DNA from 2 places in the Streptomyces sp. B3I8 genome. Region 2 is predicted to be linked to the other one. Evidence: predicted binding sites of a transcription regulator. Region 2 holds the regulator's gene; the other holds the start of a gene.
What was found. The regulator HspR, encoded in region 2, represses chaperone genes until heat shock. The targets are predictions, from matches to a motif close to TTGAGNNNNNNNNNCTCAA.
Positions count from the first base shown of each region.

Region 1: lon (endopeptidase La) is a predicted target of HspR. The motif match lies at 1,938-1,956, and genes of this name have one in related genera.

Region 1 is NZ_JAUSYN010000002.1:4,745,001-4,755,198, reverse strand. Features, by position in the region: gene lon (endopeptidase La) at 1-1,915, opposite strand, end outside; gene QFZ64_RS23380 (spermidine synthase) at 2,186-2,968, shown strand; gene QFZ64_RS23375 (response regulator transcription factor) at 3,091-3,828, shown strand; gene QFZ64_RS23370 (ATP-binding protein) at 4,176-5,231, shown strand; gene QFZ64_RS23365 (multifunctional oxoglutarate decarboxylase/oxoglutarate dehydrogenase thiamine pyrophosphate-binding subunit/dihydrolipoyllysine-residue succinyltransferase subunit) at 5,616-9,464, shown strand; gene QFZ64_RS23360 (DUF6104 family protein) at 9,567-9,749, shown strand.
Region 2 is NZ_JAUSYN010000002.1:3,732,388-3,742,585, forward strand. Features, by position in the region: gene QFZ64_RS18705 (undecaprenyl/decaprenyl-phosphate alpha-N-acetylglucosaminyl 1-phosphate transferase) at 1-633, shown strand, start outside; gene dnaK (molecular chaperone DnaK) at 777-2,633, shown strand; gene grpE (nucleotide exchange factor GrpE) at 2,630-3,334, shown strand; gene dnaJ (molecular chaperone DnaJ) at 3,368-4,561, shown strand; gene QFZ64_RS18725 (heat shock protein transcriptional repressor HspR) at 4,569-5,033, shown strand; gene QFZ64_RS18730 (sugar ABC transporter substrate-binding protein) at 5,375-6,511, shown strand; gene QFZ64_RS18735 (helix-turn-helix transcriptional regulator) at 6,970-8,004, shown strand; gene QFZ64_RS18740 (helix-turn-helix transcriptional regulator) at 8,115-9,059, opposite strand; gene QFZ64_RS18745 (5'-nucleotidase) at 9,213-9,608, shown strand; gene QFZ64_RS18750 (hypothetical protein) at 9,605-9,961, shown strand.

The DNA.
Region 1 (10,198 bases), 1.0 Mb from region 2:
CCACGTACAGCACGTCACCCCCCGCCCCGGTGACCGCGAGCCCGGTCGCGACACCCGGCACGGCGGTACGGCGCTCGGCCGGGTCCTGCGCGGACTCGGGCACGTGGTGCGGCCGCCCGATCAGGTCGCGCAGATCGTCCGCACCGACCGTGGACGGCAGTTCACGCTCGCCCAGTTCATGCTGGGCCGCGACCTTGCGCAGCAGCCGGGCGATCGACCGCTCCAGGGTGCGCACGCCCGCCTCGCGGGTGTACTCCCCGGCCAGCCGGCGCAGCGCGCCCTCGTCGATCGTGACCTCCTCGGCCGCCAGACCCGCCCGCTCCAGCTGGCGCGGGAGCAGGTGGTCGCGGGCGATGACGACCTTCTCGTCCTCGGTGTAGCCGTCGAGCCGGACCAGTTCCATCCGGTCGAGCAGCGCCTCCGGGATGGCCTCGAGCACGTTGGCGGTGGCCAGGAAGACGACGTCGCTCAGGTCGAGTTCGACCTCCAGGTAGTGGTCCCGGAAGGTGTGGTTCTGCGCCGGGTCGAGCACTTCGAGAAGGGCTGCGGCCGGGTCGCCCCGGAAGTCGGAGCCGACCTTGTCGATCTCGTCGAGGAGGACGACCGGGTTCATGGAACCCGCCTCCTTGATCGCGCGCACGATGCGGCCGGGCAGCGCGCCGACGTACGTACGCCGGTGGCCGCGGATCTCCGCCTCGTCGCGGACGCCGCCGAGCGCGACCCGGACGAACTCGCGCCCCATCGCGTGGGCGACGCTCTCGCCGAGCGAGGTCTTGCCGACGCCGGGCGGCCCGACCAGCGCGAGCACGGCACCGCCGCGCCGCCCGCCGATCACGCCGAGCCCCCGGTCGCTGCGGCGCTTGCGCACCGCGAGGTACTCGGTGATCCGCTCCTTGACGTCCCCGAGGCCGGAGTGCTCGGCGTCGAGCACCGCCTTGGCACCCTGGATGTCGTACGCGTCCTCGGTCCGCTTGTTCCACGGCAGTTCGAGGACGGTGTCCAGCCAGGTGCGGATCCAGGAGCCCTCGGGGGACTGGTCGCTGGACCGCTCCAGCTTGTCGACCTCCTTGAGCGCGGCCTCGCGGACCTTCTCGGGCAGGTCGGCGGCCTCGACACGGGCGCGGTAGTCGTCGGACTCCTCGCCGTCCTTCTCGCCGTTGATCTCGCGCAGTTCCTTGCGGACGGCTTCGAGCTGCCGGCGGAGCAGGAACTCGCGCTGCTGCTTGTCGACGCCCTCCTGGACGTCCTTGGCGATCGTCTCGGCGACGTCCTGCTCGGCGAGGTGGTCGCGCAGGTGCTGGGTGGCGAGCTTGAGGCGGGCGACCGGGTCGGCGGTCTCCAGCAGCTCGACCTTCTGCTCGGTGGTCAGGAAGGGCGAGTAACCGGAATTGTCGGCGAGCGCGGCGACGTCGTCGATGGCCTGCACCCGGTCGACGACCTGCCAGGCTCCGCGCTTCTTCAGCCAGGTGGTGGCGAGGGCCTTGTACTCCTTCATCAGCTCGGTGATCTGCCCGGGCAGGGGCTCGGGCACGTTCTCCTCGACGCGGGTGCCCTCCACCCACAGCGCGGCGCCCGGCCCGGTGGTGCCGGCGCCGATCCGCACCCGGCTCCGGGCGCGGACGAGGGCGCCGGGGTCGCCGTCCGCGAGCCGGCCCACCTGCTCGACGGTGCCGAGGACGCCGGTGGCGGCGTAGGTGCCGTCGATGCGCGGCACGAGCAGTACGCGGGGCTTGCCGGGGGTGCTGCCCGCGGCGGCCTGGGCGGCCTCCACGGCGGCGCGCACCTCGGCGTCGCTCAGGTCCAGCGGGACGACCATGCCCGGCAGCACGACCTCGTCGTCGAGCGGCAGGACGGGCAGAGCGAACGGCGCGGACGACGACGGAGACGACGGGGACGACGGGAACTCAGCAGCCATGATCTACCTCTCCACAACGAAGTTGAGCTACACGGACTCAATCCCCCTGAGCCTCCAAATGTTCCCCACCCCCCGTTCGCCCACAGCGATCACCCGAATCCGCCCCCATGAGGGGTGCGGGGAACCGCGCGACCAGCCCCCCGCCGGCCCGCAGTCGACAACGCGCCCCGGGGTCCAAAGGAGCAGCGCCCCTCGGAGGGACGGGAAGGGTAAGAGCGGCGGGGGCGGAAAAAATCCCCCGCGACACCCCCGTCGCCCCACAATGACCCCATGCCCCACCCCAACCTCACCCCCGACCCCAGCACCGCGCCCGCCCACATCGGCGAACCCCCCGTCACCCTCGACCACCGCACCGGCCCCCACGGCGAGGTCACCCTCCGCCGCCACGGCCCCCACCTCCAGATCATCGCCAACGGCTGCTTCCTCATGGACACCTCCGACGGCCGCTCCGAACGCCGCCTGGTCGACGCCGCCCTGGAAGCCCTGACCGAAAGCCGAAAGACCGCCCCGGCCGGAGGCCGAGAGGCCCCCGCCACCTACGAACCCCGGGCCGGAGGCCAGGAGGCCCCCGCCGTCCTCATCGGCGGCCTCGGCGTCGGCTTCTCCCTCACCCACGCCACCGCCGACCCCCGCTGGGGCCCCATCACGGTGGTCGAACGCGAACCCGCCGTCATCGACTGGCACCGCGCCGGCCCCCTCGCCCCCCTCACCGCCGACGCCCTCGCCGACCCCCGCACCCGTGTTCTCGAGGCCGACCTCGTCACTTACGTCAATGAGACATCGGACACATACGACGCCCTCTGCCTGGACATCGACAACGGCCCCGCCTGGACCGTGACCGAGGGCAACGAAACCCTCTACTCACCCTCCGGACTCGCCGCGTGCGCACGGGTGTTGAGGCCCGGCGGGGTGCTCGCCGTATGGTCCGCGCAGCCCTCTCCGGAATTTGAAGGAACCCTACGGAATGCCGGGTTCCAACGGGTGCGTACCGAAGAGATCCCGGTTGCCCGGGGCGTTCCCGACGTGGTCCACCTGGCGGTCCGCCCTGGATAGCCGATCGAGTGTTACTGCCCGTACGCTGCTCCCCTGACGCGGATCATTCAAGGAGCAACGACGCGTCACCGCAGACATGGGATCACCCCACGGATTCCGGAAAGCAACCCCAGGGGCGGGCGATGGAGCAGACACACACCTCCCACAACGGCACGGCGACGACGAACGGCGCTCAGCGCCGGGTCCTGGTGGTCGAGGACGACCAGACGATCGTCGACGCCATCGCGACCCGTCTGCGCGCCGAGGGATTTCTCGTGCAAACGGCGGGCGACGGCCCGTCCGCGGTGGACACCGCCGAGGCCTGGCAGCCCGACCTGCTCATCCTCGACATCATGCTGCCCGGCTTCGACGGGCTGGAGGTCTGCCGGCGCGTGCAGGCCCAGCGCCCGGTGCCGGTGCTGATGCTCACCGCACGGGACGACGAGACCGACATGCTGGTCGGGCTCGGCGTCGGCGCCGACGACTACATGACCAAACCGTTCTCCATGCGGGAACTGGCCGCCCGGGTGCACGTCCTGCTGCGCCGGGTGGAGCGGGCCGCGCTCGCCGCGACCACTCCGCGCTCGGGCATCCTCCGCCTGGGCGAACTGGAGATCGACCACGCACAGCGACGGGTCCGGGTGCGCAGCGACGACGTGCACCTGACGCCCACCGAGTTCGACCTGCTGGTGTGCCTGGCCAACACCCCCCGTGCCGTACTGTCGCGCGAGCAGCTGCTCGCCGAGGTGTGGGACTGGGCGGACGCGTCCGGGACGCGGACCGTGGACAGCCACATCAAGGCGCTGCGGCGGAAGATCGGTGCGGAGCGCATCCGTACGGTGCACGGGGTGGGCTACGCGCTGGAGACGCCCACGCCCTGAGGACCGAACCCACCCGGTTCCCGTGGGACCCGGCGGCGGCACCGTCGGGTCCCACGGGAGCCGGGCGACCGGGCGGACGGGCGACCGGACAGCCGCGCGGAAGGTCGGTAGGGCGACCGGACAGCCGAAGGGGGCTGGAAGCGATGAGCGGTGCCGGTGGCACGCGCCGGAGCGCGGTCTTCGCCCGTGTGACGGCGCGCAGGGCGGGCGGCGCGCGGAACCCGACGGCCGCGGGGCGCAGAACGCGCCCCGTGCGCGGCCCGAGGGCGGGCGGCACGGCCGGGTACGGCCCGCCCGGATACGGCGCGGACACCCGCCCCGACCGGGGCTACGGCTCCGGGCGCGGCCTGTGGCCCTTCTCCGTCAAGACCAAGCTCGGCACGCTGGTCGTCGTCTCCGTCTTCATCACCACCGGTCTGCTGATGATCGCCGTGCGGACCGAGACGGAGCTGCGCTTCATCACCGTCTTCTCGGTGATCGCCACCCTGCTGATCACCCAGTTCGTGGCGCACTCGCTGACCGCCCCGCTGGACGAGATGAACGCCGTGGCCCGCTCGATCTCGCACGGCGACTACACCCGCCGGGTGCGCGAGAACCGCCGTGACGAGCTGGGCGACCTGGCGCAGACGATCAACCGCATGGCCGACGAGCTGGAGGCGCAGGACAGCCGGCGCAAGGAGCTGGTGGCGAACGTCTCGCACGAGCTGCGCACGCCCATCGCGGGGCTGCGCGCGGTGCTGGAGAACATCGTGGACGGCGTCACCGAGGCCGACCCCGAGACGATGCGCACGGCGCTGCGGCAGACCGAGCGGCTCGGCCGGCTGGTGGAGACGCTGCTGGACCTCTCCCGCCTGGACAACGGCGTCGTCCCGCTGAAGAAGCGCCGCTTCGAGGTGTGGCCGTACCTGGCGGAGATGCTGAAGGAGGCCAACATGGTGGCCTCCGCGCGGGCCGGCATCGCGTCGGGGTCCGGCGGCCACACCCGCAAGGACGTCCATCTGCACCTCGACGTCCACCCGCCGGAACTGACCGCGCACGCGGACCCCGAGCGCATCCACCAGGTCATGGCAAACCTCATCGACAACGCGGTCAAGCACAGTCCGCCGCACGGCCGGGTGACGGTCAGGGCGCGGCACGGACAGCTCCCGGACTCGCTGGAGCTGGAGGTCCTGGACGAGGGTCCCGGCATCCCGCGCTCGGAGTGGCGCCACGTCTTCGAGCGGTTCAACCGGGGCGCCGTCCGCTCCCCGCACGGTCCCGGCAGCGACGGCGGCACGGGGCTGGGGCTGGCGATCGCCCGATGGGCGGTGGATCTGCACGGTGGCCGGATCGGCGTGGCCGAATCCGAGCGCGGCTGCCGCATCCAGGTCACCCTTCCAGGGCTTCCCTCTTCACCAAGTTGACGTAAAGTGCGCAGCGGAGTCGCATGATCCACGGACAGCGGGGCATCGGGTCTCCGGTACGCAGAGATGCGACCGGAGCCACGGGACCGCCGCCCACGACGGCGGACGAAGAGGCCCCGCGCGTCCGTCGCACGACCATCGGGAGGCCCCGGCGGCGTCACCGCGACCTCGGCGGGCCGACGCCCCCGCGCCGCTCCCTCGGGCTCCCGTACCCTTTTCGACCGTAACCGCGCTTGTTTCCCGCCAATTCCGGCGACGAAACACGCTTCTCGATGTGATGTACGTGACGATGAACCGGCCCGACCTCTCCTTACCGGTCATGGAGGCGTAGCCTTTATTCCCGCTGTCCATCACCTTGTGAAGCGGAAGAGGGCGGTTGCCGCCGTGTCGCCACAGTCCCCCAGTAACTCGAGCATCTCCACCGAGACCGATCAAGCCGGAAAGAACCCCGCGGCTTCGTTCGGGGCCAATGAGTGGCTCGTCGACGAGATCTATCAGCAGTACCTCCAGGACCCGAATTCGGTAGACCGCGCCTGGTGGGACTTCTTCGCGGACTACAAGCCCGGGGCGGCTGCCACCCCGGTCCCGGCGGGTGACGCGGCCGCGGGGGCCGCGCGGACCGACGCCGCTCCCACCACCCAGGCCGCTCCGGCCGCCCCTGTGCAGCCCGCGGCCCCGGCCCAGCGCGCCGCACAGCCGGCCGCCGCCGCGCCCGCGCAGCCCGCCGCGGCGCCCGCCGCCGCGGCGGCCAAGCAGGCCGCGAAGCCCGCTGCCGCCGCCCCGACGGCCGCGCCGGCCGCCAAGGCCGCCCCGGCCGCCAAGGCCGCCCCGGCCGCCAAGGCCGCCCCGGCGACCGAGGCCGCCCCGGGCCCGGAGTACGTGACGCTGCGCGGCCCGTCCGCGGCCGTCGCGAAGAACATGAACGCCTCCCTGGAGATGCCCACGGCCACGTCCGTGCGCGCCGTCCCGGTGAAGCTGCTGTTCGACAACCGCATTGTCATCAACAACCACCTCAAGCGGGCCCGGGGCGGGAAGATCTCCTTCACGCACCTGATCGGCTACGCGATGGTGCAGGCCATCAAGGCCATGCCGTCGATGAACTGGCACTACGCGGAGAAGGACGGCAAGCCGACCCTCGTCAAGCCGGAGCACATCACCTTCGGCCTGGCCATCGACCTGGTGAAGCCCAACGGCGACCGCCAGCTCGTCGTCGCCGGCATCAAGAAGGCCGAGACGCTGAACTTCTTCGAGTTCTGGCAGGCCTACGAGGACATCGTCCGCCGCGCCCGCGAGGGCAAGCTGACGATGGAGGACTTCACCGGCGTCACGGTCTCCCTGACCAACCCCGGTGGCCTCGGCACCGTCCACTCCGTGCCGCGCCTGATGCCCGGCCAGTCGGTCATCATGGGCGTCGGCTCCATGGACTACCCGGCCGAGTTCCAGGGCACCTCCCAGGACACCCTGAACAAGCTGGGCATCTCCAAGGTGATGACCCTCACCTCGACGTACGACCACCGGGTCATCCAGGGCGCCGCCTCCGGCGAGTTCCTGCGGATCGTCGCCAACCTGCTGCTCGGCGAGAACGAGTTCTACGACGAGATCTTCAAGGCGCTGCGCATCCCCTACGAGCCGGTCCGCTGGCTCAAGGACATCGACGCCAGCCATGACGACGACGTCACCAAGGCCGCCCGCGTCTTCGAGTTGATCCACTCCTACCGGGTCCGCGGCCACGTCATGGCCGACACCGACCCGCTGGAGTACCAGCAGCGCAAGCACCCCGACCTGGACATCACCGAGCACGGCCTCACCCTGTGGGACCTGGAGCGCGAGTTCGCCGTCGGCGGCTTCGCGGGCAAGTCCCTGATGAAGCTGCGCGACATCCTCGGCGTGCTGCGCGACTCGTACTGCCGTACGACCGGCATCGAGTTCATGCACATCCAGGACCCCAAGCAGCGCAAGTGGATCCAGGACCGCATCGAGCGCCCGCACAGCAAGCCCGAGCGCGAGGAGCAGCTGCGCATCCTGCGTCGGCTGAACGCGGCGGAGGCGTTCGAGACCTTCCTGCAGACCAAGTACGTCGGCCAGAAGCGGTTCTCCCTGGAGGGCGGCGAGTCCGTCATCCCGCTGCTCGACGCGGTGCTGGACTCGGCCGCCGAGTCGCGCCTGGACGAGGTCGTCATCGGCATGGCCCACCGCGGCCGGCTGAACGTGCTGGCGAACATCGTGGGCAAGTCGTACGCGCAGATCTTCCGCGAGTTCGAGGGCAACCTCGACCCGAAGTCGATGCACGGCTCCGGCGACGTGAAGTACCACCTGGGCGCCGAGGGCACCTTCACCGGCCTGGACGGTGAGCAGATCCGCGTCTCGCTGGCCGCCAACCCCTCCCACCTGGAGACGGTCGACCCGGTCATCGAGGGCATCGCCCGCGCCAAGCAGGACATCATCAACAAGGGCGGCACGGACTTCACGGTCATGCCGGTGGCGATCCACGGCGACGCGGCCTTCGCGGGCCAGGGCGTGGTGGCCGAGACCCTGAACATGTCGCAGCTGCGCGGCTACCGCACCGGCGGCACGGTCCACATCGTCATCAACAACCAGGTCGGCTTCACCGCCGCCCCGGAGTCCTCTCGCTCGTCCATGTACGCCACCGACGTGGCCCGCATGATCGAGGCCCCGATCTTCCACGTGAACGGCGACGACCCGGAGGCCGTCGTGCGCGTGGCGCGGCTCGCCTTCGAGTTCCGCCAGGCGTTCAACAAGGACGTGGTGATCGACCTCATCTGCTACCGCCGCCGCGGGCACAACGAGTCGGACAACCCGGCCTTCACCCAGCCGCTGATGTACGACCTGATCGACAAGAAGCGCTCGGTGCGCAAGCTCTACACCGAGTCCCTCATCGGTCGCGGCGACATCACCCTGGAAGAGGCCGAGCAGGCGCTGCAGGACTACCAGGGCCAGCTGGAGAAGGTCTTCACGGAGGTCCGCGAGGCCACCGCGCAGCCGGCCGCCCCGCACTCTCCGGACCCGCAGGCCGAGTTCCCGGTCGCCGTCAACACCGCGATCTCCACGGAGGTCGTCAAGCGGATCGCCGAGTCCCAGGTCAACATCCCCGACCACTTCACCGTCCACCCGCGGCTGCTCCCGCAGCTCCAGCGCCGGGCGTCGATGGTCGAGGACGGCACGATCGACTGGGGCATGGGCGAGACCCTCGCCATCGGCTCACTGCTCCTGGAGGGCACCCCGGTCCGGCTGTCCGGACAGGACTCCCGCCGCGGCACGTTCGGCCAGCGCCACGCGGTGCTGATCGACCGTGAGACCGGCGAGGACTACACCCCGCTGCTGTACCTGTCGCAGGAGCAGGCCCGCTACAACGTCTACGACTCGCTGCTCTCCGAGTACGCGGTCATGGGCTTCGAGTACGGCTACTCGCTGGCCCGCCCCGAGTCGCTGGTGATGTGGGAGGCGCAGTTCGGCGACTTCGTCAACGGCGCCCAGTCGGTGGTGGACGAGTACATCTCGGCCGCCGAGCAGAAGTGGGGCCAGACCTCCGGCGTCACGCTGCTGCTGCCGCACGGCTACGAGGGCCAGGGCCCGGACCACTCCTCGGCCCGCATCGAGCGGTTCCTGCAGCTGTGCGCGCAGAACAACATGACGGTCGCCCAGCCGACGCTGCCGTCGAACTACTTCCACCTCCTGCGGTGGCAGGTGCACAACCCGCACCACAAGCCGCTGGTCGTCTTCACCCCGAAGTCGATGCTGCGCCTGAAGGCCGCGGCCTCGAAGGCGGAGGAGTTCACCACCGGCCAGTTCCGTCCGGTCATCGGCGACGACTCGGTCGACCCGGCCGCCGTCAAGAAGGTCGTCTTCTGCGCGGGCAAGGTCTACTACGACCTCGCCGCCGAGCGGAAGAAGCGCGGCGCGACGGACACGGCCATCATCCGCATCGAGCGCCTGTACCCCCTGCCGGGTGCCGAGCTCCAGGCGGAGATCGCCAAGTACCCGAACGCCGAGAAGTACCTGTGGACGCAGGAGGAGCCGGCGAACCAGGGTGCCTGGCCGTTCATCGCGCTCAACCTGATCGACCACCTGGACCTGGCGGTCGGCGCGGACGTCCCGCACAGTGAGCGCCTGCGCCGCATCTCCCGGCCGCACTCCTCCTCCCCCGCCGTGGGCTCCGCGAAGCGGCACCAGGCGGAGCAGGAGCAGCTGGTCCGTGAGGTGTTCGAGGCGTGACCTCGTAGTCGGCGGACGTCGGTCCAGCGGCCGGGCCGCATCCCTTCACCGGGTTCTCCGGGGGGTGCGGCCCGGCCGCTTTTCCGCCATATCCTTGGCCCCATGTACTTCACCGACCGTGGGATCGAGGAACTGGAGAAGCGGCGCGGCGAGGAGGAGGTCACCTTCGGGTGGCTCGCCGAACAACTCCGCACGTTCGTCGACCTCAACCCCGACTTCGAGGTCCCCGTGGAACGCCTGGCCACCTGGCTGGCCCGCCTGGACGACGAGGACGACGAGGAGTAACCCCCTTTCTCCCTCCGGCTCCCCTGAGGGACGGGACACGGCACCATCCCCACCGACGGCTCCCACTGGGCCTCGGAGCGACGCGAGCCTGTATCAACGGGGGTTGCCCTGCAGGCGGCTCCGCCGCGCGAGCGCGAGCGACCACCACGTCTCGAAGGGGCGCGGAGCTGTACCGACACGCGGCCCCCACCGCGCCCCTCGAAAGACGCGACGCCGTTCCGACATGCGGCTCCCACCGCGCCCTGAAGCGGCGCGAGGCCGTATCAACATGCGGCTCGCTCACCGCGCCCTGAAGGGGCGCGGGGAACTGCGCGAGCCACCAAGAACCCACCCGAGCCCGCCAACGCACCCCACCCACCCGAGCTCTCCCGCGCCCCACCCCCTCCCTCCGACCCACCTCCGGCTCTCCCCTACCCTTCCCCCCTTCCCGTCCCTTCAGGGGCTTCGCC
Region 2 (10,198 bases):
GCGTTCGCCCTCGGGGTGTGCGCGGTGGCCGACGTGCGCGACGGGCTCGCCGCGCTGCTGTGCGTGCTGGCCGCCGCGCTCACCGGGTTCCTGATGCACAACGCGGCGCCCGCGCGGGTGACGGCGGGGCGGGGCGGTGCCCTGTTCACCGGGTTCCTGCCGGCGGCCGTGGCGGTGCTGGTGCTGGCGGGGCGGGGTCCGGGGGTGGGCGGGAGCGTGCTCGCGGCGCTCGGCGCGGTGCCGGTGGTGAGCGTGGTGCCGGTGCGCGTGGCCCGGGGGCTGCGCGGAATGGGGCTCACGCCCCGGGGTGTTGTCGTGGTGGTCGCCGCGCTGACCGCGGGGGCGGCGGTTCCCGGGGTACTGGTGTTCCTGGAGTGGGCTCCGCCCCTGGCGGCGTGGGTCGCCGCGGCGGCCGCGGCGACGGCCGCACTGGCGTGCGGCCTGCTGGGGAGGGCGCCTCGTGGCTCGGGGGTCCGCCTGGGCAAGCGGCTGCGGGCGGTCCGTGGTCGCCCGCGCCCCGCGGCGGAGCCGCAGTTCGTCACAGTCCCGCGCCCCGGCAAGGGGCGCGGGGAACCGCGCGAACGGCCCCCGCTCACCCGCACCCGCCGCCCGGCCCGTACTCCCGAGCTCTGAGGCGCCCCTCGGCCCCGCGTGCGGGCCCCTGCAGCCCACCCCCGCCTGAAAGTTGAGCCGAGCCCGCTCACCTCTCTTGACTCAGCGGCAGCGCCCTGGCATGGTTGAGTCCGTTGCACTCAAGTCAGCTGGAGGAACTCACCATGGCACGTGCGGTCGGCATCGACCTGGGCACGACTAACTCCGTCGTCAGCGTTCTGGAGGGCGGCGAGCCCACCGTCATCACCAACGCAGAGGGCGCCAGGACCACGCCGTCCGTCGTCGCCTTCGCGAAGAACGGTGAGGTGCTGGTCGGCGAGGTCGCCAAGCGTCAGGCGGTCACGAACGTCGACAGGACCATCCGGTCGGTCAAGCGCCACATGGGCACCGACTGGAAGATCAACCTGGACGGCAAGGACTTCAACCCGCAGCAGATCAGCGCCTTCGTGCTGCAGAAGCTGAAGCGGGACGCCGAGGCCTACCTGGGCGAGAAGGTGGCCGACGCGGTCATCACCGTCCCGGCGTACTTCAACGACGCCGAGCGCCAGGCCACCAAGGAGGCCGGCGAGATCGCGGGCCTGAACGTCCTGCGCATCGTCAACGAGCCGACGGCCGCCGCCCTGGCGTACGGCCTCGACAAGGACGACCAGACCATCCTGGTCTTCGACCTCGGTGGCGGCACCTTCGACGTCTCGCTGCTGGAGATCGGCGACGGCGTCGTCGAGGTGAAGGCCACCAACGGCGACAACCACCTCGGTGGTGACGACTGGGACCAGCGCGTCGTCGACTACCTGGTCAAGCAGTTCCAGTCCGGACACGGCGTGGACCTGTCCAAGGACAAGATGGCGCTGCAGCGCCTGCGTGAGGCCGCCGAGAAGGCGAAGATCGAACTGTCCTCGTCCACCGAGACCTCGATCAACCTGCCGTACATCACGGCCTCCGCCGAGGGCCCGCTGCACCTGGACGAGAAGCTCACCCGCGCCCAGTTCCAGCAGCTGACCGCGGACCTGCTGGAGCGCTGCAAGACGCCGTTCCACAACGTCATCAAGGACGCGGGCATCCAGCTCTCCGAGATCGACCACGTTGTTCTCGTCGGTGGCTCCACCCGTATGCCCGCCGTCGCCGAGCTCGTCAAGGAGCTGACCGGCGGCCAGGACGCCAACAAGGGCGTGAACCCGGACGAGGTCGTCGCGATCGGCGCCGCCCTCCAGGCCGGTGTCCTCAAGGGCGAGGTCAAGGACGTCCTGCTCCTCGACGTGACCCCGCTCTCCCTCGGCATCGAGACCAAGGGAGGGATCATGACCAAGCTCATCGAGCGGAACACCACGATCCCGACCAAGCGGTCCGAGATCTTCACCACCGCCGAGGACAACCAGCCCTCCGTGCAGATCCAGGTCTACCAGGGCGAGCGCGAGATCGCGGCGTACAACAAGAAGCTCGGGATGTTCGAGCTGACCGGTCTGCCGCCGGCCCCGCGCGGCGTGCCGCAGATCGAGGTCGCCTTCGACATCGACGCCAACGGCATCATGCACGTGACCGCGAAGGACCTGGGCACGGGCAAGGAGCAGAAGATGACCGTCACCGGCGGCTCCTCGCTGCCGAAGGACGAGGTCGACCGCATGCGCCAGGAGGCCGAGCAGTACGCGGACGAGGACCACCGCCGCCGTGAGGCCGCCGAGACCCGCAACCAGGGCGAGCAGCTCGTCTACCAGACGGAGAAGTTCCTCAAGGACAACGAGGACAAGGTCCCCGGTGACGTCAAGACGGAGGTGGAGACCGCGCTCGGCGAGCTGAAGGAGACGCTCAAGGGCGAGGACACCACTGAGATCCGTACGGCCACCGAGAAGGTCGCCGCCGTCTCGCAGAAGCTCGGCCAGGCCCTGTACGCCGACGCCCAGGCCCAGCAGGCCGCCGGTGGCGCCGAGGCGGGTGCGGACGCCGGTGCCGGCCGGGCGAAGGCCGACGACGACGTGGTGGACGCCGAGATCGTCGACGACGAGCGCAAGGACGGTGCCGCGTGACGGAGGAGACCCCGGGCTTCGATGAGCAGCAGCCCGACGTCCCCTCCGGCGCGACCTCTGACGACGCCGAGCCGAAGGCCGCCGCCCCCGGTACCCCCGGGACCCCTGAGAAGGGGGCGGCGGCCCCGGCCGGGGACACGGACCGCACGGCGGGCCTGACGGCCCAGCTGGACCAGGTGCGCACCGCGCTCGGTGAGCGCACCGCGGACCTCCAGCGGCTGCAGGCCGAGTACCAGAACTACCGGCGCCGGGTCGAGCGCGACCGGGTCACGGTCAAGGAGATCGCCACCGCGAGCCTCCTGTCCGAACTCCTGCCCGTGCTCGACGACATCGGGCGCGCGCGGGAGCACGAGGAGCTGGTCGGCGGCTTCAAGTCGGTGGCCGAGTCGCTGGAGACGGTGGCGGCCAAGCTGGGTCTGCAGCAGTTCGGCAAGGAGGGCGAGCCCTTCGACCCGACGATCCACGAGGCGCTGATGCACAGTTACGCGCCGGACGTCACGGAGACGACGTGCGTGGCGATTCTGCAGCCGGGGTATCGCCTCGGTGAGCGCACCATCCGCCCCGCGCGGGTGGCGGTCGCCGAGCCGCAGCCCGGCGCGCAGCCGGTCAAGGCCGACGCCGCCGAGGGCGCCGAGGCGGCCGAGGCCGCCAAGGGCACCGACGCCGAGGACAGGGAGAGCGGTGGCCCGGACGAGGGCTGAGCTCGGACACGGAAGGAAGGAGGGACGTCGGGGATGAGCACCAAGGACTTCATCGAGAAGGACTTCTACAAGGTCCTCGGCGTCCCCAAGGACGCCACCGAGGCCGAGATCAAGAAGGCGTACCGGAAGCTCGCCCGCGAGTTCCACCCGGACGCCAACAAGGGCAACGCCAAGGCGGAGGAACGTTTCAAGGAGATCTCCGAGGCGAACGACGTCCTCGGGGACCCCAAGAAGCGCAAGGAGTACGACGAGGCCCGGGCACTGTTCGGCAACGGCGGGTTCCGTCCGGGCCCCGGCGCCGGCGGCGGAACGTTCAACTTCGACCTGAGCGACCTCTTCGGAGGGGGCGCGCAGGGCGGGGGCGGCGGGGCGCAGGGCGGCTTCGGCGGCGGACTGGGTGACGTCTTCGGGGGCCTGTTCAACCGCGGCGGCGCGGGCGCCGGCACCGGCACCCGTACCCAGCCGCGGCGCGGCCAGGACGTGGAGTCCGAGGTCACGCTGAGCTTCACGGAGGCGGTCGACGGCGCGACGGTGCCGCTGCGGATGTCCAGCCAGCAGCCGTGCAAGGCCTGTTCGGGCACCGGCGACAAGAACGGCACACCGCGCGTGTGCCCGACGTGTGTCGGCACCGGCCAGGTGGCGCGCGGCTCCGGCGGCGGCTTCTCGCTGACCGACCCGTGCCCGGACTGCAAGGGCCGCGGTCTGATCGCCGAGGACCCCTGCGAGATCTGCAAGGGTTCGGGGCGCGCGAAGTCCTCGCGGACCATGCAGGTGCGCATCCCGGCGGGCGTCAGCGACGGGCAGCGGATCCGGCTGCGCGGCAAGGGCGCCCCCGGCGAGCGCGGCGGCCCGGCGGGCGACCTGTACGTCGTCGTGCATGTCGGGGAGCACCCGGTGTTCGGCCGTAAGGACGACAACCTCACCGTCACGGTCCCCGTCACCTTCGCGGAGGCGGCCCTCGGCGGCGAGGTGCGGGTGCCCACGCTGGGCGGCCCGCCGGTCACCCTCAAGCTGCCCCCGGGCACGCCCAACGGGCGCACGATGCGCGCCCGCGGCAAGGGCGCGCTCCGCAAGGACGGCACGCGCGGGGACCTGTTGGTCACCGTCGAGGTGAGTGTGCCCAAGGACGTGTCGGGGAAGGCTCGTGACGCGCTGGAGGCGTATCGCGAGGCGACCGCGGGGGAGGACCCGCGGGCGGAGCTGTTCGAGTCCGCGAAGGGAGCATGAGGACGCCATGGACACATCCGGCCGTCGTCGCAATCCGTACGAACTGACGGAAGAAACCCCGGTGTACGTCATCTCGGTGGCCGCACAGCTCTCCGGGCTGCACCCGCAGACCTTGCGTCAGTACGACCGGCTGGGCCTGGTCTCGCCCGACCGCACCGCCGGGCGCGGCCGCCGCTACTCGGCCCGCGACATCGAACTGCTCCGCCAGGTGCAGCAGTTGTCGCAGGACGAGGGCATCAACCTGGCCGGTATCAAGCGGATCATCGAACTGGAGAACCAGGTCGCCGCGCTCCAGCAGCGCGTGGCCGAGCTCCAGTCGGCGGTGGAGGGCGCGGCGGCCACCATGCGGCAGCGCGAGGCGGCGGTGCACGCCTCGTACCGACGCGACCTGGTTCCGTACCAGGAGGTGCAGCAGACCAGCGCGCTGGTGGTGTGGCGCCCCAAGCGCCAGCCTCCGCAGCCCACGGACTGACGAAGGCGCGGTCCCCGAAGGGGGGCCGGTCCGGCGGGAGAGCCGGGAGACCGCAGGGTCTCCCGGCTCTTCGCGTGTCCGGGGTGCTTCGTCCGGCGGCTTGCCCCGATTCCCCGTTGTTTCTGTGTTGTTGTGTGCCTGCTCGACACTCGCGGCCATTGGTGTGATTGCATGAACAACGCGCAGGACAAAAGCACGGTTGCTCCTTGATCATTCACCGATCTCTCACAGGGTGGCTGTTGCAATGTCGTTAACCGGTACTCCTTGACGGTGGGTACCGCCTCCGCGTTGGCTTTCAGCCACATGACTCACTCGCGCCCCCTGTCCGGAAGGCACCTGATGTGAACACTCGTAACGCCCGCAAGACCGCCGCCCGTCGCATGTTCCTGGTGCTGCCCGCCGCGACCGCCGTCCTGTCCCTGAGTGCCTGCGGTGTGATCGACGGCGTGGGCAGTGACAGCGCCTCCGCGACGCCGAAAAAGGGCAACGACATCACGGTGGGCCTGCTTCTCCCGGAGAAGGAGAACCAGCGTTACGAGAAGTTCGACTACCCGATCATCAAGGACCAGGTCGGCGTCCTGACCAAGCACCAGGGCAAGGTCGTCTACGCCAACGCCGGGCAGAACGCCGAGCGGCAGAGCGCGCAGATGGAGGGGCTGATCGACGACAAGGTCGACGTCATCCTGCTCGACGCCGTGGACGCCAAGTCGATCGCGCCCACCGTGCGCAAGGCCAAGGACGCCGGCATCCCCGTGATCGCCTACGACCGGCTGGCGCAGGGTCCGATCGACGCGTACATCTCCTTCGACAACGAACTGGTCGGCCAGGTCCAGGGCCGGGCCGTCGTCGAGGCGCTCGGCACCAAGGCGGCGACGAGCAAGATCGTCATGATGAACGGCTCGAAGACCGACCCGAACGCGGGCCAGTTCAAGAAGGGCGCGCTCAGCGAGCTCGCGGACAAGGTCAACATCGTCAAGTCCTACGACACCGTCGACTGGAAGCCGGAGAACGCCAAGCGGAACATGGCGCAGGCGATATCCGAGGTCGGCCTGAGCAACATCGCCGCGGTGTACTCCGCCAACGACGGCATGGCCGGCGCGGTCATCGACGCGCTGAAGGAGGCCGGCGCCGACAAGATCCCGCCGGTGACCGGGCAGGACGCCGATCTGGCGGCCGTGCAGCGGATCATCGCGGGCCAGCAGTACATGAGCGTCTACAAGCCGTACCCGGAGGAGGCCACCAACGCCGCCGAGATGGCGGTGGCGCGGGTGCAGGGCCGCTCCATCGAGTTCGACGCGCTGACCCGCGACACGGTCGACAGCCCGACGGACAAGAAGATCCCGGCGATGCTGGTCCAGGTGGTCGCCCTGACCAAGGACAACATCGAGGAGACGGTGCTGAAGGACAGCATCTACACGGTCAAGGACCTGTGCACGCCCAAGTACGCGACGGCGTGCGGTCACATCGGTCTGAACTAGATTCTGTCGTTTGCATGCAGGTCGCAGGGGGCCGACGGCGCCGGCCTCGCGTCTGCGAGCTGATCCGAACGCCAGCCCTTAGGTCCCGGACCTGCGCGCCGTCCTCGCGACGGCTCGTCAAGAAGCCCGGCGGTCATCGACCGCCGGGCTTCCGCGTTGTCCGGAGCTGTCCCTCCATGTTCCTCCATGTTCAGCCACGTTCCTCCACGCTTGTCCCGTTCCCCCCCGTCCCGTCCCTCCCTGCCCCTCCCCGCCCCTCCGTTTCCCCTTCACTCTCCGGGCCGTGAGAGGGAAGGGGAAAACCGGCCTGTTCGGGAACGGTCGGGGGCAGGTCGGTGAAGGGACCGTGTTGCGGAGGCGGGCAGGTCCGCGCATAGTTGCGCTGCGCGGGAACCCGAGGGCGCTGCACAAGCCCGGGAACGGCGCGGGAAGTCGAGGGCGGGAGCCAGGGGTGGGAGATGGCCGGGCACGGGACGGACACGCATCCGCACGGTGCTGACCACCTGTGCGAGGCCGGCCACCGCGTGTACTCCCGGGCCGTGCGCCGGGGCCGGATCCCCCGCACGGACGCGGACCCGGTGCCCTGTCTGGTCGAACTGGCGCTGCTGCACCCCGATCCGGACGACATGGACTGGCTGGTGCCGACCCCGCCGCAGGAGGTCATGACCCGGCTGCTGCGCGGGCTGCACGCCGAGGTGAGCGCCAGCCGCACCCGGGTGGGCGCGGCGGTGGCCGCCGTGGAGTGGTACGCCGGGCTCGGCGGGCGCGAACAGCCGCCGGCCGAACGGTCCGCGATCCGGGTGCTGGACGGACTGCCGCGGATCCGGGCCGCGGTGGACGAGGCGACCGCGGCGTGCGTCTCCGAGGTGCTCACGGTGCAGCCGGGTGGCATCCGGCGCGAGGACGAACTGGCCGAAGGACTGCACCGGGGGCTGGAGATGCGCCGGCGCGGGGTGCGGATGCGGGACCTGTACACCCATGTCGCCCGGCACGGGCAGGGGTTGCACACCTACCTGGAGCTCGTGGGCGAGGCGGCCGAGGCCCGTACGCTCGACGAGGTCACCGAACGGCTGATCCTGTTCGACCGCACGGTCGCCTTCATCCCGGCCAACGCCGACCGGACGGTGGCGCTCGAACTGCGCCACCCCGCGCTCGTCGAGTACCTGGTCACCGTCTTCGAACGGCTGTGGCGCCTCGCGATCCCGCTCACCTCGCCGCTGCCGAAGACCGGCATCGACGGCATCACCCACCGCGAACGGTCCATCGCCGCGCTGCTCGCGGAGGGGCACCAGGACGCGGCGGTCGCGGAGCGGCTGGGGATCAGCGTGCGCACCTGCCGGGCGCACATCGCGCGGCTCTCGGAGACGCTGGGGGCGGCGAGCAGGACGCAGTTGGGCGTGCGGATCGCCCAGGCGGGCCTGGACAGCCCTCAGGGCGCCCCGGGGCTCCTCCCGGTCCCCGCCAGGGCGGCAGACGCGCGTACGGCGCGTTAGCCGGGCGTACGGCGCTCCGGCCACGCGACGCGTACGGCGCGATGGACCCGTGTACGGCGCACTGGCGGGCGTGTGGCGCGCTGCGGGGCGTACGCCCCGCCCCGGGCGCCTCAGTGGTCGCGCTCCAAGATTCCCGACTGGGCGATCAGATAGCCCAGCTGGGCCCGGCTGCCGCTGCCCAGTGCCGCCGCGAGCTTGGCGATGTGCGCGCGGCAGGTGCGCACGTTCATGCCCAGGCGGCGCGCGATCGCCTCGTCGACGTGCCCCTCGATCAGCAGCTTCGCTATCGACCGCTGCACCCCCGTGATGCCCTCGGGCGTCGACTCGTAGGGCACCTCGTCCATCAGCGGCGTCGCCCGCTGCCACAGGTGCTCGAAGACCTTGATGAGGTACTGCACGAGCCCGGGGTGACGCAGTTCCAGGGCGACCTGGTTGTCGTCCTGGGCGGGGATGAAGGCGACGGTGTCGTCGCAGATGATCAGCCGCTCGATGAGCTGTTCAAGCGTCCGTATCTCGATCTTCGCGCCCGCCATCTGGTCCACGTAGGCGAAGGTGCTCTGACTGTGCCGGACGGTGTGCTGGTACAGGGTGCGCATCGACAGGCCGCGCTCTATCAGCGGCTTGCTGCGTTCCAGCGCCTGGCTCAGGATGTGTTCCGGACGGCTGCCGCCCGGCTGCACGGTGAGCACCTCGGTGCGTGCCTCGGCCACGGCCACGTCCAGCGCGGCGGCGATGCGGGCCGGTCCCTCCAGCACCGTGATGGCGTGCGTGGTGGCGGGTTTCTGCGCGCTGAGCGCGAGAAAGGGCTGGAAGGCGTCCGCGAGGTCGAGGGTGAGCCGACGGCGGTCCTGGATCTCGCGTTCCAGCGGCTGGATCTGCTGGGCGAGCGCGATCGAGGGGGGAACCGGACGGAGCCAGTCGGCGTCGTCCGGATCAGGGTGGAGGAGCGCGAATTCGAGCAGGCAGGGAGCGGGCTCCACCTCCGCCCGGGAGATGCGCCCGGAGCTCAGTGCGGTGGCGTAGAGACGGGAACCCTCAGGGCAGAGTTCTGTCACGCCGTGAGGATGTGTCGGTTTTGTGCGCTTTGTCGGCAAATCTCCACCCCCCAGGGTCCTGAACGTGCAGGAACATGATGCATCCCGTCTGTGGCATTGACGTGCCTGAATGAGCCATCGTCTTCCTCAGACGGGGGGAGAGGAAGCCATCAAGTGAGGACGAAGCCGACCATGAAGAAGAAAATGCTTCGCTCGGTGCTTGCCACTACCGCCGTCGCCGTCGCGCTGGCCGGTGGTGCGGCTGCCGGTCCTCTCGACGTCGGCTGGGGCACCTCTGCCCGTTCGGCGTCGACCACGACGGTGCAGTCCGCCGGCCTCGGCGACGTCGGCTGGGGAAGGGTGACGGCCTCCGCCGATCCCGGTGACGTCGGCTGGGGTGTCGCCCCCGCCGGCACCTCTGGTGACGTGGGCTGGGGCGTCGTGCGGGCCTCGGACTCCGGTGATGTCGGCTGGGGCTCCACGGCCGTCCCGGGTGACGTCGGCTGGGGAGCGCCGGTCGCCTCCCCCGGTGATGCCGGCCGGTCGGCGCCGACGGAAGCGGAAGCATGACCACTCCGCCCGACGACCGGTCCTTCCGGCGCGAAATGGCCACCGCCTACCGCTCCGGCTGGCACTTCATCGACCTCGTCACCGCGATCCCCCACCCCGGTGACTCGTTGATGGTGACCGTGTTCGGAGAGCCCGTCGTCGTCACCCGTGACGAGGACGAGGACGTACGGGCGTACCGCTGTCTGCGACGGCCTCGGGGGGCGCCGCAGCCGGTCCGGTGCGCCATCCGCTACGGCATGATCTTCGTCAACCTCGACCAGCGCGACCACCGGCTGGACGGCCCCGACACTCCCGACTCCCCCCACGAGGTACCCGATCTGAGGACCATTTCGGCCACCCCCCGCAGTGCCTGACGCGATTCCCCCGTCGTAAAAGATCGCTCAGGCGCTTCCCCCCGCAGCGGCGTCACCGTGACCTGAACACGGTGACGCCGCTGCAGTTTGCGGGGAACTCTCCTGGTATGGGTTTCCTCCGAATCGCCCACAGATGGCCGAATCCTTGCGCGGTTCGCCGGCGTCCCCGTTCACCGGGGGCGCCGGCGAGCCGTGTGTCCCGGCCCCCGCGCCCGTGTGGCCCACCTCTCGCACCCG